DNA from 2 places in the Paenibacillus pedocola genome. Region 1 is predicted to be linked to the other one. Evidence: predicted binding sites of a transcription regulator. Region 1 holds the regulator's gene; the other holds the start of a gene.
The links. The regulator Rex, encoded in region 1, represses fermentation and respiration genes when NADH is low (regulators of the CRP and FNR family bind a similar motif). The targets are predictions, from matches to a motif close to TTGTGAAATATTTCACAA.
Positions count from the first base shown of each region.

Region 2: the regulator Rex is predicted to act here: its motif matches at 4,964-4,981, upstream of QU597_RS27045 (formate/nitrite transporter family protein).

Region 1 is NZ_CP134223.1:4,155,718-4,163,339, reverse strand. Features, by position in the region: gene dinG (ATP-dependent DNA helicase DinG) at 1-1,188, shown strand, start outside; gene QU597_RS18425 (redox-sensing transcriptional repressor Rex) at 1,357-2,010, shown strand; gene QU597_RS18420 (amidohydrolase) at 1,997-3,298, shown strand; gene QU597_RS18415 (cell wall elongation regulator TseB-like domain-containing protein) at 3,335-3,853, shown strand; gene QU597_RS18410 (hypothetical protein) at 4,384-4,926, shown strand; gene QU597_RS18405 (AAA family ATPase) at 4,919-6,421, shown strand; gene QU597_RS18400 (3-hydroxyacyl-CoA dehydrogenase family protein) at 6,554-7,426, shown strand; gene QU597_RS18395 (acetate/propionate family kinase) at 7,423-7,622, shown strand, end outside.
Region 2 is NZ_CP134223.1:6,083,576-6,091,197, reverse strand. Features, by position in the region: gene QU597_RS27070 (M15 family metallopeptidase) at 1-218, shown strand, start outside; gene QU597_RS27065 (DUF3243 domain-containing protein) at 367-705, shown strand; gene QU597_RS27060 (glutathione peroxidase) at 789-1,265, shown strand; gene QU597_RS27055 (formate--tetrahydrofolate ligase) at 1,505-3,139, shown strand; gene QU597_RS27050 (FAD-dependent oxidoreductase) at 3,472-4,836, shown strand; gene QU597_RS27045 (formate/nitrite transporter family protein) at 5,082-5,909, shown strand; gene QU597_RS27040 (molybdopterin-containing oxidoreductase family protein) at 6,286-7,622, shown strand, end outside.

The sequences.
Region 1 (7,622 bases):
GCGGGTGAAGCCGGGCAGCTGGTGACACGCCTTCATCCCGGTAAGAAGCCGAAGGATTGGGAAGAGCTGGCAGCATTAGAGAATACGCTGAATTTAAGCCTTAGCGATATTATCCGCAGAGGCGATAAAATGCTCAGCGAGATGCGTGATACAGAAAGCCAGTCCTCCTCGGACAGTCTGGTGACGGATATTGGCGGCTTGTTTAAGGATTTAGCCTCAATCCGTGAACAGATCCGTTTCTTCATGGGTTTAAATGATGAGAATATCGTTTATTGGATGGAGGGTAGCGGCAACTACCGCGGCAAATCACTGCAGCTGTATGCCGTTCCGGTCGATGTCAGTACACAGCTCAAGGATTTGTTCTTCGACAAGAAGAAGAGTATTGTGCTGACATCTGCGACACTTTCCGTGGATAAATCCTTCCAGTTCATGATCGATAATCTTGGGCTTAACGAGGCTGCCGAACAAGACCGTCTGATGACAGCACTGCTGCCTTCGCCGTTCAAATACCGCGAACAGGCGCTGCTTGTTATTCCGCGTGATTTCCCAAGTGTCAAAGGCAGTGTGGGTGATGCCCGCTTTGTGGATAAGCTGGTGCATTCACTGGCGGAAACTGCGGTCGCAACCAAAGGCCGCATGCTTGTGCTGTTCACCTCTTATAAGATGCTGCGTCAGGTCTATGACCCGCTTAAGGAGGCACTGGCATCAGAGGATATTACGGTCCTTGGCCAAGGCGTGGAGGGAGGCAGCCGCAGTAAGCTGATCCGGAGGTTTCAGGACAGTTCGGCTTCGGTGCTGCTCGGGACCAGCAGCTTCTGGGAAGGTGTGGATATCCCCGGAGAGGCACTGACTTGCCTGGCGATCGTCAGACTTCCGTTTCAGCCGCCGAACCATCCGCTTGCGGAGGCGAAGTCCGAGCTGTTACAGGCCCAGAAGAAGAATCCTTTCATGAAGCTGTCTGTTCCGCAGGCGGTTATCCGTTTCAAACAGGGTTTTGGCCGGCTGGTTCGGACGGCTCAGGATCGGGGAATTGTCATTGTATATGATACCAGGGTCATCGAAGCTTATTACGGGAAGTATTTCCTGTATTCTCTTCCGGGTCCCAAAATGGAGCATATGCTGACTGATCAGATGGTTCCGAGAATTGAAGAATGGCTTGAAGGCGGCAATGAGTCCAACATTCAATGACCTCCTTCAGGAACCGGGAATTGCAATTATCTTGTACTGTTTTGTTCTGATCGTTTGATCATAAATGTTCTAATCTCCGCATGCGCGTTCCCGGTTATGCTGCTGGAACGCGCCTTGCGGATTTCATAAGCTGCGCATCAGAGTGATTTTATTTTAGGAGGAGAAAACATGAAATCAGATAAAATATCGGAGGCAGTTGTTCGCAGGCTCCCTGTGTACCTGCGTTTTCTGAACGATCTCCAGAAACGTGAAATCGCCACAGTTTCCTCTCAGGAGCTGGGGCAGAAGCTGGATCTTAACCCGGCGCAGATCCGTAAGGATCTGGCTTATTTCGGTGATTTTGGCAGAAAGGGCATTGGATATGATGTATCCTACCTGATCGAGAAAATCCGCCATATCCTTAAGCTTGACCAGCAAATCAACGTGGCTCTGGTCGGTGCCGGTAACCTCGGTCATGCCTTGTCCAACTATAACGCCTATCTGAAGGATACAATGAAAATTACAGCTGTATTTGATTCTTATGCGCCTAAAGTGGGACAGAAGATCAACTCCCTGACTGTTCAGCCAATGGAAGAGCTGGGCCAGACGATTCGTGAGCAGGGTATCCGGATTGGCATTATCACCGTTCCGGACAGCGAAGCGCAGAATGTAGCTGATATTCTGGTGGAATCGGGGATCGAAGCTATCCTGAATTTTGCACCGGTAATTTTAAAGACCCCGCCAACGATTCGCATTCATGCAGCGGATTTTACAACCGACCTCCAGAGTCTGGCATATTATTTGCATGATGGAAAGGAAGAACATACGGATGAGCAGCAATAAGACAGTAATCGAAAATGGACGCTTCCTCGTACCTGGTTCGGTGCAACCCGTCCTGAACGGTTATATGACTATAGAAAATGACCTGATCACATACATAGGGGAAGACAAACCCGCCTTTGAAGAGGGTGTCCTGACCGTTGACGGCAGCCGCCTGCTGTTTATGCCGGGTCTGATCAATACTCATGGCCATGCGGCGATGTCGCTTCTGCGCGGCTATGGTGATGATATGGTGCTTCAGAGCTGGCTGCAGGAAAAAATGTGGCCGATGGAAGCGAAATTCACCGGAGATGATGTATACTGGGGGACTGCCTTGTCTGTTCTCGAGATGCTGAAGGGCGGCACAACGACCTTCCTGGATATGTACGATCATATGGACCGTGTTGCAGAGGTAACAGAGCAGTCGGGCATCCGTGCGGTGCTGATGCGCGGCGCGATCGGTCTATGTCCGGAGGATGTGCAGAACCAGAAGCTTGCCGAAGCCGTAGAGTTCGCCCGGAACTGGCACGGCAAGGCAGACGGCCGGATTACGGCAATGCTCTCGCCCCACGCTCCGTACACCTGTCCGCCGGAATTTTTCATGAAATTTGTGCAGGCAGCCCATGATCTGGATTTGCCGATGCATACGCATATGTCCGAAACGCGCCATGAGGTGGAGCAGAACGTAGCCGATTACGGCCTGCGCCCTGTGGCCCATCTGGAGAAGCTCGGTATGTTCACCAGACCATCCCTGATTGCCCATGGTGTACACTTGAATGATGAAGAAATTGAGATTCTGGCCCGTTATAAGGTTGGCGTATCCCATAATCCGGGCAGTAACCTGAAGCTCGCAAGCGGAGTTGCCCGTGTGCCTGAATTGCTGAGAGCCGGAGTGAAGGTCTCGCTCGGAACTGACGGAGCAGCTAGCAACAACAACCTGGATATGTTCGAGGAAATGCGGCTTGCAGCGCTGATCCATAAGGGCGTAAGCGGAGATCCTACTGCAGTACCGGCACCGGAAGCACTGCTGATGGCGACAGAATATGGCGCTGCCTCGATCTATCTGAACAATGTCGGGCGTCTTGCCACAGGCATGAAGGCAGATTTTATCGCTATTGATATTGACCAGCCTCATTTGCTGCCGCACTCTGACCTGCTCTCCCATGCCGTATATTCGGCAAGTGCCAAGGATGTAGAGCATGTCTGGATTAACGGCCAGCAGGTTGTAAAGCACGGTAAATGCCTGACGCTGGATGAGGAAGAAATCCGCCGTAAGGCGCAGGAAACCTTCGAGAGCCTGCTCAAACGGTAATTTGAGGTTGTTATTTTAAGGAAAGGGAGCTGCACTTTGAGGAAAAGGAAAAAATGGCTTCCGCTGGGGATTGGCGTGGTGCTGCTCCTTTTGTTCGGACTCGGGCAGTTCTATGCCTATATCATGAAGGACCAGTGGAATGAACGGAATGCAGCCAAGGAAGTTGCTAAGTCCCGTGCCGGACTGACGGAGATCACAAAAGCGCAGAAATCGGTCTGGGATGAAAACTCGGTCTACTGGGTGCTAACGGGAAAAAACAGTGCCGGGACGAAGCTTATGGTCTGGGTCCGTTTTACACTTGACGGTAAGCCGGCTGGAGGCGCCAACGATATCTATGCGGAGGAGCTGTCAAAAGGGACCTCGGAGCAGGAAATCCGCGCTATTATAGCCGCTCAGCTACCGGGTGCAGCAATTAAGAGGCTCCTTCCGGGTGTGTTTAACGGTGAATACGCCTGGCAGGTCTTTTACAAGCTGGACAACAGGTATTATTACCAGTTTTACCGGTTCGCGGATGGTACGGCGATCGGCGAGGGCTACAGTTTGCCAAGCAAATAAGACAGCATAAGAGGAACGAGCGGCGGGTGGACAGGCAACTGTTTACCTGCTGTTTTCTTTTCTGATAAAGTTGTATTGATGATGCTTGATATAGAAAATGATATATATGATTGATATATAAGTACCAGTAATACATATCTTAGTTTTGCGGAGTATAGCGAAGCATCCTGCGATGATGAGGTTACAGTACAGAATGCCGGGACTTCCCCGTTTATATGACTAGTAAAATTAATATCTTGCTTAAATAATATTAACGCGAATTTGCAAATGATCGGCAAAAAGACCTGAATGAACTAATCATTCAGGTCTTTTTTGTCGATAAAGGGGCAAAGAGCAATAAAACACCCAGAAATTAGTATCGAAAATTTTAAATATATTCACAATTTTATTCGGATTCGTATATACACATATGATATACTACTATTTGTATTAAGACATGCCGAAGAGCATGTCAGAATCGGAAACCTGTTTGACACGCTATCTATTGCATTCATATAGTTATAGCCCCAAATCTGAGAGGAGGACGTTTCTTGAAATTACGTCTTGTGCCTGTGCTTTTAACGTCTTTGTTGTCTGCTGCGCTGCTCTTTGGCGGATGGTATTCCTATCGCCAGTTCGCTGTGCAGGAGCCGCTCCAAAAGATTGTATCATCCTACGAAGGAGTCAACGATTCACATATTACTATTAACCGTAACGAGGTCACTTTGAAACTGGATCTCGCACCCGGCACGAAATTGCGTGAGCTGGTGCAGTATGTGAACACAGAGGGCAGTTCCGCTATTGACGGACGCACCCTGAAGATTGATGTGAATCAGCACTCCAGCGCCCTGCTTGACGAATATTGGGACAAGGCGATGTTCTCTGTCGCTGAAGCGATGGAGAGCCGTAAATATACACTTATCCCTGCCAAGCTGGATGGACTTATCGCGGAATATTCGCAATATAAAGATGTAACTGCAACGACAGAAATTGATGACAGCAACGTATATGTAAGCCTTACTAACGGTAAAGAGAGCAAATTTATTATTTTACCCCGGGTTCCAGGAGCGATAGGAGTGTGGAACAATGCCTAAGTATTGGAAAGAAGTTCTGACCGGATTTGTTCCGGTGCTGCTGATTTTTATGGCGTTTGTCGGTATCAATATTTTTCCGGTGATTATTGCCGCCGGCATGATCGGCGCACTGCTGCTCATTGCCCACCTGCGCGGAGGATTGACCGTAAATGCGGGCGGGGATAAGAAGCGTAAGAAGAGCGGTCCTTCCAAGCTTACCTTTGAAGAAATCGGCGGACAGGACAATGCGAAGCAGGAGCTGCGCGAAGCATTGGATTTTCTGATCCGGCATGAGGAAATCAGCAAGTTCGGGATTCGCCCGTTGAAGGGTATCCTGCTTACCGGCCCTCCGGGAACAGGGAAGACGCTGATGGCCAAAGCGGCGGCGCATTACACTAATTCCGTGTTTGTAGCGGCATCCGGCAGTGAGTTTGTAGAAATGTACGTGGGTGTCGGAGCCGGACGTATCCGTGATTTATTTAAGGATGCCCGCAACCGCGCCTTAAAAGAAAACAAGCAAAGCGCAATTATTTTTATCGATGAAATTGATGTAATCGGCGGTAAGCGTGAAGGCGGCCAGCAGCGCGAGTATGATCAGACGCTGAACCAGCTGCTGACTGAAATGGACGGGATCTACAACAACGACACCCCGCGCATCCTGCTGGTTGCTGCGACGAACCGTAAGGAAATGCTTGACTCCGCCCTGCTCCGTCCGGGCCGGTTTGACCGTCATATCCAGGTCGATATGCCTGACAAGAAGGGGCGCAGATCGATTCTCGATCTGCATGCCAAGAATAAGCCGCTGCACGCGGATGTGAATCTGGACAAGGTAGCAGAGGAAGCCTACGGGTTCTCCGGTGCCCAGCTGGAAAGTGTAATGAACGAGGCTGCGATTTACATGATGCGTGAGAACCTCACAGAGGTGGAACAGCGGCATCTCTCGCTGGCCATCGACAAGGTGATGATGGGCGAAAAGACAGACCGTGAGACGAACCAGGAAGAAAAGCAGCGGGTGGCGATCCACGAGCTTGGCCATGCAATTATGGCAGAGCTGCTGCGTCCGGGAAGTGTAAGCCAGGTTACCCTGACTCCGCGCGGACAGGCTTTGGGGTATGTACGACATAATCCGCAGACTGAGCAATACCTCTACACCAAGGATTATCTGGAGCATCAGATTATGATTGCCCTTGGAGGGGCAGCTTCGGAGGAGATGTATTACGGCGGAAGAAGCACCGGCTCACGCGGCGATTTTGACCAGGCGCTGAATATTGTGGAGACGATGATGAAATCCGGACTTACCTCGCTTGGTATTGCTAATCTGGAAATGGTTACCACAGAAGAATTAATGAAGGAAAATAGTAAAATATTAGATGAGCTTATGATTCGCACCCGAGACCTGCTGGAGAAACAGCGGAATGTGTTTGACTACTCTTTGGATATATTAATGAAGGAGGAAGTCCTCTCCGGAGAGCAATTTCGTTGTCAATTTCGTGACAGTGTGAGATTACCGGCATAATTATTTATGCCGGTTATTTTTTTTTACTTTTCAGACATGCTAAGATATTATTATATGTCGGGCTACATATTTTTTACGACAGACAAGGTACAATACAAAAGTATAGATACCTGAAAGGATGGAGACTTTTACATGAATTTTAAAAAAATCGGCGTCATCGGCGGTGGAACCATGGGTCAAGGGATTGCTGAAATGCTGGCAGCCAAGGGCCTGGATGTTATGCTGGTGGAGAAAACTGCAGAAAGACTGGATTACTCTTACGGAATGATCGAGACAAGTCTCGACAAACAGTTGGAGAAATGGGCAATTACCCAGGCTGAGAAGAAACTGATTCTGAGCCGTATTCAAAAAGTGACACATTTCGCGGAGCTCAGCTCGTGTGATATGGTCATTGAGACCATTACCGAGGACCTGGAAGCGAAGCAAAAAGTATTTAATCAGCTGGATGCAGTGTGTCCGAGCAACATTATTCTGGCCAGCAACACGTCGACACTCAGCTTGACAGAGCTTGCCAGCTCTACAATGTATCCGGAACGCGTAATCGGCATGCACTTTATACATCCTGTAGGTAAGGTGGACCTTGTTGAAATCGTGCGCGGTCTGAAAACTTCCGACAGCACTTTTGAAGATACCAAAGCCTTTGTTGATGAAATCGTTGATAAAAAAGGCGTAATGATATACGAATCCCCAGGATTTGTATCCTCACGCCTCATTTGCTTGTTCATTAACGAAGCTATGCATGTGCTTCAAGAAGGTGTTGCTTCTCCTGAAGATATCGATGATGCAATGCGAATTGGTTACCAATTCCAGCATGGACCGCTTGAAATGGCTGACCGTTTCGGATTGGATTCCGTGCTTGCCGCACTTGAAAACATGTTCCGTGAATACGGTGAACTGAAGTACCGTCCATCGACTATTCTGAAGAAGATGGTACGTGCAGGACAATTGGGTGCAAAATCGGGCGAAGGCTTCTTCAAGTATGACAAGGATGGTGACCGGATATGAACGTTTTAGTAATCAACTCGGGTAGTTCTTCTTTAAAATATCAGCTGTACAATATGACGGATGAATCCGTTCTGGCAAAAGGTCTGGTAGAACGTATCGGGATGGATTCATCCATTCTGACCCACAAACCGACCGGTAAACCGGATGTGACGGAAGTTAGTGAAATCCTGGAGCATAATACGGCGATCCGCAAAGT
Region 2 (7,622 bases), 1.9 Mb from region 1:
AGAGCTGCTTCGGGGGGACGAAGGAAGCCGACTGGCTGGCCGCCCATGCGGCCGAATACGGCTTTATTATCCGCTATCCGGAAGGCAAGCAGGGAATTACCGGTTATATGTACGAGCCTTGGCACATCCGTTATGTAGGTAAGGATATTGCTGAAGAGATCGCTGCCAAAGGGATTACCCTGGAAGAATACTACGATGCCGTTCCGGTGTCGAAATAACAGGCAGGCGGTTCCGGATAACGGGCCGCCTGTTTTTTGTGTACGGCTGGTATGGGAGCGGTTTAACGGGAGTCTGCAGGTGGTTCACCCCGGAACCGGCTGGTTAAGTAGTGGGAAACCCTATTCTTGAGAGACGGAGGCGGTCAATATGTCCGAACATAATCATGTGGTCAGCAAGGACGGAAATCTCAGCATTAACCGGGTGAATGATGCCCTGGAGCGGATTGAACCGGAACAGAAAGAGCGGATCTTGAATAACTTTGAGGATTTTAAAGGTTATTTGAGTAAGCGCATTCAACTGGCGCAAAAAATCGGACTGGGCGAAGAACAGCTCGCTGTGGCAGCAGAAAAAATCGCTGATTATCTGGCCGCCCATGAAGAGCCGCGCAATAGTGAGGAGAAGCTTCTGCTGGAGCTGTGGAAGGTCGGCAGCAAAGAAGAAAGACACCGGCTGGCGCATATGCTCGTGAAGCTGGCGCAGCAGTGAAGCATGGCCTGATTTTGTATTCATGTGCCTGCTTACGGTATGATATGGTGGACACATGAGGCAATGGAAAGGATGAAGAGCGAATGTCGATTTACAGTTTTGCCGGAGTGACCCCTTCGGGTAAGGAAGTGCCGCTTAAGGATTATGAAGGTAAAGTGCTGCTGATAGCCAACACAGCCAGTAAATGCGGACTTACCCCGCAGTATGGTGATCTTCAGAAGCTTTACGAACAGTATGGAGATCAAGGACTTGTGGTTCTGGGCTTTCCCTGCAATCAATTCGCCGGCCAGGAGCCGGGAACGAGCGAGGAAGCCGAAGAATTCTGCCAGATCAACTATGGTGTTAAATTCCCTATCTTCGCCAAAATTGATGTCAACGGACCGGAAGCCAGCCCGCTGTTTCAATATTTGAAGGGGCAGCAGCCGGGTGAAGGTGAAAGCAGTGACATCCAGTGGAATTTCACCAAGTTTCTTGTAGACCGCAGCGGAAATGTAACAGCACGGGTGGAACCGAAGGAGTCGCCGGAAACGATGAAGGGGCTTATTGAATCTTTGCTGTAGCCTGCCGCTTATCCTGTTAATTCCCAAAGAAACGGATACCGTCCATACAAGGGCGGCTATGCCGTTTCTTTTTGTTTGGGATCTGAAGGCTGCACTAAGGTGCACAATGAAAATAGTCCTTGACGCTTTTCAGGGACACTGTATTCTTTGAAAGAGGAACATTACCGCTCACGATGACATTTGGGTATAAACAGGGAAGCTGAACAGGATAATAACGGCAGGAGGGTTTTTAAAAAGTTATGAGGTTAATTACAGAGGTGGCGTCAGCAGCAGGGATCAATGAGGAGCATTTGGAGCTTTACGGTAAATATAAAAGCAAGCTCGCCCCGTCCTTATGGGAGGAACTCAAGCATAAACCGGATGGCAAGCTGGTCCTGGTTACTGCAGTTAATCCTACCCCCGCAGGGGAAGGCAAGACGTTAACAACCATCGGGCTGGCCCAGGCGATGAATGCGGCAGGAGTTAAGACGGTAGCCGCGCTTCGCGAGCCTTCGCTCGGGCCTTGCCTGGGGATGAAGGGCGGAGCTACCGGCGGCGGCAAGGCGCAGATTGTTCCGGCTGATGAGATCAATCTTCACTTTACAGGCGATATCCACGCGGTTACATCTGCGCATAATCTGCTGTCGGCGATGATTGATAACCATATATTCCAGGGCAACCATCTGGGGCTTGATCCGCAGCGCATCGTCTGGAAACGCGTCCTGGACATGAATGACCGGAGCCTGCGCAGCATTGTGACCGGGCTGGGAGACGGCAATGGTACAGTACGCGAGAGCGGATTCCAGATTACAACGGCTTCTGAGATCATGGCCGTGCTCTGTCTGTGCAGCGATCTTGCCGACCTGAAGCAGCGGCTGAGCCGGATGCTGGTCGGCTATGACATGCAGGGCCAGCCGGTGACGGCCAAGGATATCGGCGCGGTGGAGGCCATGACTGCGCTGCTAAAAGAAGCGGTGAAGCCTAATCTGGTGCAGACGCTGGAAGGAACGCCGGTGATTGTCCACGGCGGGCCTTTCGCCAACATCGCCCACGGCTGCAGCAGCGTCATCGGTACCCGCTATGCGCTCAAGCTGGGCGAGGTGGTCGTGACGGAAGCCGGCTTCGGAGCCGATCTGGGTGCAGAGAAATTCATGGATATCAAATGCCGCCAGGCGGGCCTTGCCCCTTCAGCAGCAGTGCTCGTTGTTACGGTGAAATCGCTGAAGTACAACGGCGGTGTGCGAAAGGAAGAGCTGTATGCCAGCAACCGGGCCGCGCTGCTCTCGGGACTTGCGAACATGGAGCGCCATATTGAGAATCTTGGTAAATTCGGTGTGCCGGTACTGGTGGCGCTGAATCACTTTGAGGGCGATGCGCCGGATGAAGTGAGCGATGTGCTGGAAGCCTGCCGCCGTTTGGGTGTACCTGTTGCCGTCTCTAAGGTATGGGCCGAAGGCAGTGCGGGCGGGCAGGAGCTGGCAGCCGAGCTGACGAAGCTGCTGGGCCGGGACCAGGCCGTGAAGTTCACTCCGCTGTATGAGGATCACCTGGACATTCCGTCCAAGATCAACAAAATCGTCACCGAAATCTATCACGGCTCAGGGGTAGCCTTCTCACCGGCGGCGAAACGCAGTCTAGCTGTCATCGAGAAGCTTGGTCTGCAGAAGCTTCAGGTATGTATGGCCAAAACCCCTTATTCCTTCTCTGACCAGCCGAGACTGCTTGGCGCCCCTGAGGGCTTCACAATGGGCATCCGGGATATTACATTGTCGCTTGGTGCCGGTTTTGCTGTTGTGATTACAGGCAATATCGTCACCATGCCGGGGCTTCCGGCCAAGCCGGCGGCTGAAGGGCTGCGGGTGGACGAAGACGGTGTACTTCACGGTCTGGAATAGTCTTATTATAGAGTGCATATCCTGTACTCCCAGTGCCAAGCGAAATCTGCTTGGCACTGTTTTTATTCACAGCTGAATTCCCCTCCGCTTCCTCCTGCTCCCTGCTGCAAAAAGACATAAACTGCTCCCGTCCGGAGAAACTAAGGCAATCGGAGCAGGGTACAGGGTGCAGCTAACGCGGCATCAGATGATCTCATTTGTGAACAATGTGAGAAAAATCACAATTATACTTGTAATGTGAGAAAAATCACAATATAATCAGTGTATAAAGTGAAATTAATCACAAATAAAAACAAATAAATATGCTTGTCAATTTGGAGGAGGAAGAAATCATGAAAGTAGCAGTCATTGGATGTACCCATGCCGGAACCGCCGCAATTGTTAATACCGCACAGCTTTACCCGGATGCCGAGATTACGGTTTACGAACGCAATGATAATATTTCCTTCTTGTCGTGCGGCATTGCTCTATATGTGGGTGGAGTCATTAAAGATCCGCAAGGCTTGTTCTATTCGTCACCGGAAAAGCTTGCTGAACTCGGTGTTACAACTAAGATGCGCCATGAGGTCATCAAGGTAGACACAGCCGGCAAAACGCTGCGCGCCCGCAATCTGGCGACCGGTGAGGAATTCAATGATTCCTATGACAAGCTGATCATGACGACGGGTTCATGGCCGATTGTTCCGAAGCTGGAAGGCATGGAGCTGGACGGCATTCTGCTCTCGAAGAACTATAACCATTCCAATACCATTATTGAAAGAGCACAGCAGGTCAACAGAATTACGGTTGTTGGTGCCGGATATATCGGTGTAGAGCTGGTAGAAGCTTTCCAGATGAATGGTAAGCAGGTTACGCTGATTGATGGCGAGGAACGCATCCTCAGCAAATATCTGGATGAAGAATTCACCACTCCGATCCAGCAGTCGCTCGAGGATCACGGTATTAAGCTGGCGCTCGGTGAAAAGGTAAGCTCATTTGCCGGTGAGAACGGTAAAGTGACCAAAGTGATTACGAGCAAAGGCGAGCATGAAACGGATCTGGTTATCCTCTGCATCGGCTTCCGTCCGAATACAGAGCTGCTGAAGGGACAGGTTGATATGCTGCCTAATGGTGCCATCATGGTCAATGACTATATGCAGACCAGCCTGCCGGATGTCTTCGCTGCCGGTGACAGCTGTGCGATCCATTACAACCCGACCGGACAGCATGCCTATATCCCGCTGGCAACGAATGCCGTCCGTATGGGAACACTGGTCGCCCGCAATCTGGTGGAGAACACCATCCCTTACATGGGAACACAGGGAACTTCGGGAATCAAAATCTATGAAGATAACATCGCCGGCACCGGTCTGACTGAGGATGCAGCGAAGGCTGAAGGTATGGATGTAGAAAGTGTAATGATTACCGACAACTACCGTCCGGAATTTATGCCAACCTTTGAACAGGTGCAGTTGAAAGTGGTCTATGCCCGCGGCACCCGCCGGATTCTCGGTGCGCAGATTATGTCCAAGATGGATCTGACCCAATCGATCAATACCGTGTCGGTTTGCATTCAGAACCGCATGACCGTGGACCAGCTGGCCTTCATTGATTTCTTCTTCCAGCCGCATTACAACAAGCCTTGGAACTTCCTGAATACAGCCGGCCTTCAGGCCCTGCCGAAAACCATGGACCGTAAAGAACCCGTAACCGTATAATAAAAAGCAGAAAACCGGAGCCGCCAGCTCCGGTTTTTTTTGTGCTGTCTGTAAAGACCCCGAAAAAGTGGGGCCGTGTGTTTTTTATCCTATGCACCTTTCCCTTACTAAGGTAAATTTGACATGTCAGTGAAAACTTTCACGAAGTCTTTCTTGAGGTGACATTTATCACGTAAATGTGATTGGGATCACGCTACAATGGCATAAAGGAACAAATTTTAAGTAAATAGAAGGGGATAGGAATCATGGCTTATAACAAACCGCAGCAGATCGCCGAGGTCACGGTAGAGAACGGGATCAAGAAAGCCCACAACCCGCTTGCCGCTGTACTCATTCTCGGTTTTCTGGGAGGAGCGTTTATTGCGCTCGGATTTTTACTGGATATTCGCGTCATTGCCGGCGCTCCGAAGGAATGGGGCTCCATCGCTAACTTTATCGGGGCTTCCGTCTTCCCGGTAGGGCTTATTCTGGTGCTGCTGGCCGGAGGGGAACTGCTGACAGGCAATATGATGGCGGTACCGCTGGCGTTCATGGCGAAGAAGATTTCGTTCTGGGAAGTGATCAAGAACCTGGTGCTGATTACGCTCAGCAATCTGGCAGGTGCCTTGTTCGTTGCTTATTTCTTCGGTCACGTGGTCGGTCTTACGGCAGATGGGGTATACCTGGATAAACTGGTCGATATGGCCGAACATAAGATTGATGTAACCTTCCTGCAGGCTTTTGTCTCGGGGATTGGCTGTAACTGGCTGGTAGCACTGGCCGTTTGGCTCTCCTACGGAGCGGATAATTTCAGCGGCAAAATTCTCGGGATCTGGTTCCCGACGATGGCCTTCGTAGCCATTGGCTTCCAGCACGTTGTAGCTAACATGTTCCTGATCCCTGCTGCTATATTCGAAGGACATTTCACCTGGGCTCAGTATTTCGGCAACTTTGCTCCGGTCTGGCTCGGCAATCTTACCGGGGGAGCCATTTTTGTAGGGGCAGCCTATTATATGGCCTATCTGCGCAAAACGCCTGCAGCTGTTCAAGCGGTAGAAGGCGTAGCCGCTTCCGGTGTGAAGAAACACGCTTAAGTTACAGGCTTAGGGCAGCCTGAATTGAACTTATAAGATACGCTTACTGTCATAGACATTCCTTGTGCTTGTTTATCTTCAGTCCGCTTATGCGGAGTTTGGGGAGGAACGCTCAGGGGATGTCTTTTTAATATGGGGATTTATCAAATACGGACAACACAAAATTCGCCGTGCATATCCGACTCGGGGGAACGAAATCGGGCTCACGGCGAATAAATAGGGAGTGTTTCATATGCTCTATTACCCGGGGATTCTTAGAACGAAACAGGGCGTTTCCAGCTATTTTCTTTACGCCCGGAAGAGCTGGGCTTACAATGAAAAGACAAGCGATATTAGAACTCAGTGAACAGCATACCCAAAGATAAAAGGGAGGACAATGGCCTTGAAGCATAGTAAAGACGGCATATTTCCGGCGGTATGTCCACTGGATTGCCCAGACACCTGCGGACTGCTGGTGCATAAGCAGAACGGTAAAATTGTAAAAGTAGAAGGGAATCCCGAGCATCCGGTGACCCGGGGAGCCATCTGCAATAAGGTGCGGAACATGGCGGAGCGCGTACACCATCCCGAGCGTCTGATGCATCCCCTCCGCCGCACCGGCCCGAAGGGCAGCGGAGCCTTCGAGCAGATTAGCTGGGATGAAGCAATTACGGAAATTGCCGGACGCTTCAAGCAGCTGTCACAGGAATACGGGCCGGAGAGCATCCTCCCGTACTATTTCTACGGCAATATGGGCGTGCTCAGCGTGGGCGGCATGGACCGGCGCTTCTTTAACAGGCTGGGCGCAAGCCAGCTCGATGCCAAAATCTGCAGCGCGGCCGGCACGGCCGGCTGGGTGTACACCATGGGAATGGACGGGGGAGCCAGCCCGGAGGATACGGTAAATGCCGATCTGATTATCGTCTGGGGCGGCAACATTGTGAGCACCAACATGCATCAGGTCGTGTTCGCGGAGCAGGCGCGTAAGCGCGGCGCGAAGGTAGTAGTCATTGATGTGCACCGCAACCGGACAGCCCAGTGGGGGGACTGGTTCCTGCCGCTCTACCCCGGTACAGATTCCGCACTGGCGCTGGGACTGATGCATATTCTGTTCCGGGACGGGCTGACGGACGATGCCTTTCTCGAAAAGTACACAGTAGGACATAAGGAACTGCGTGAGCAGGCGCTGGGCTACCCGCCGGAGCTTGTATCGCAGATTACAGGCGTGCCAGTGGAGGATATTGAACAGCTGGCCAAGCTGTACGGCGAGGCGAAGGTGCCCTATATCCATATCGGCAACGGGCTGCAGCATCACGATAATGGCGGGATGAATGTCCGCAGCATCGCCTGTCTGCCGGCGCTGGTCGGCGCGTGGCTGAAGCCGGGCGGCGGGGCGATCAAATCCAACGGAGCCTATTCCTCGACCAACTCCCGGGCGCTGGCCCGTCCCGATTTGCGGAGCAATCCGCAGGCGCGCAGCATAAATATGAACCGGATCGGGGAGGCGCTGGAGCTGAAAGAGCAGCCGGTTATGAGCCTGTTCGTTTACTGCAGCAATCCGCTTGTAGTTGCCCCTAATGCCGATAAGGTAAAGGCAGGCTTTGCCCGTGAGGACCTGTTTACGGTTGTACATGATCTGTTTATGACCGACACTGCGCAGTATGCCGATATCGTGCTGCCTGCCTCCTCAACCTTTGAGAATACGGACTTATTCGGTTCTTACTGGCATCATTA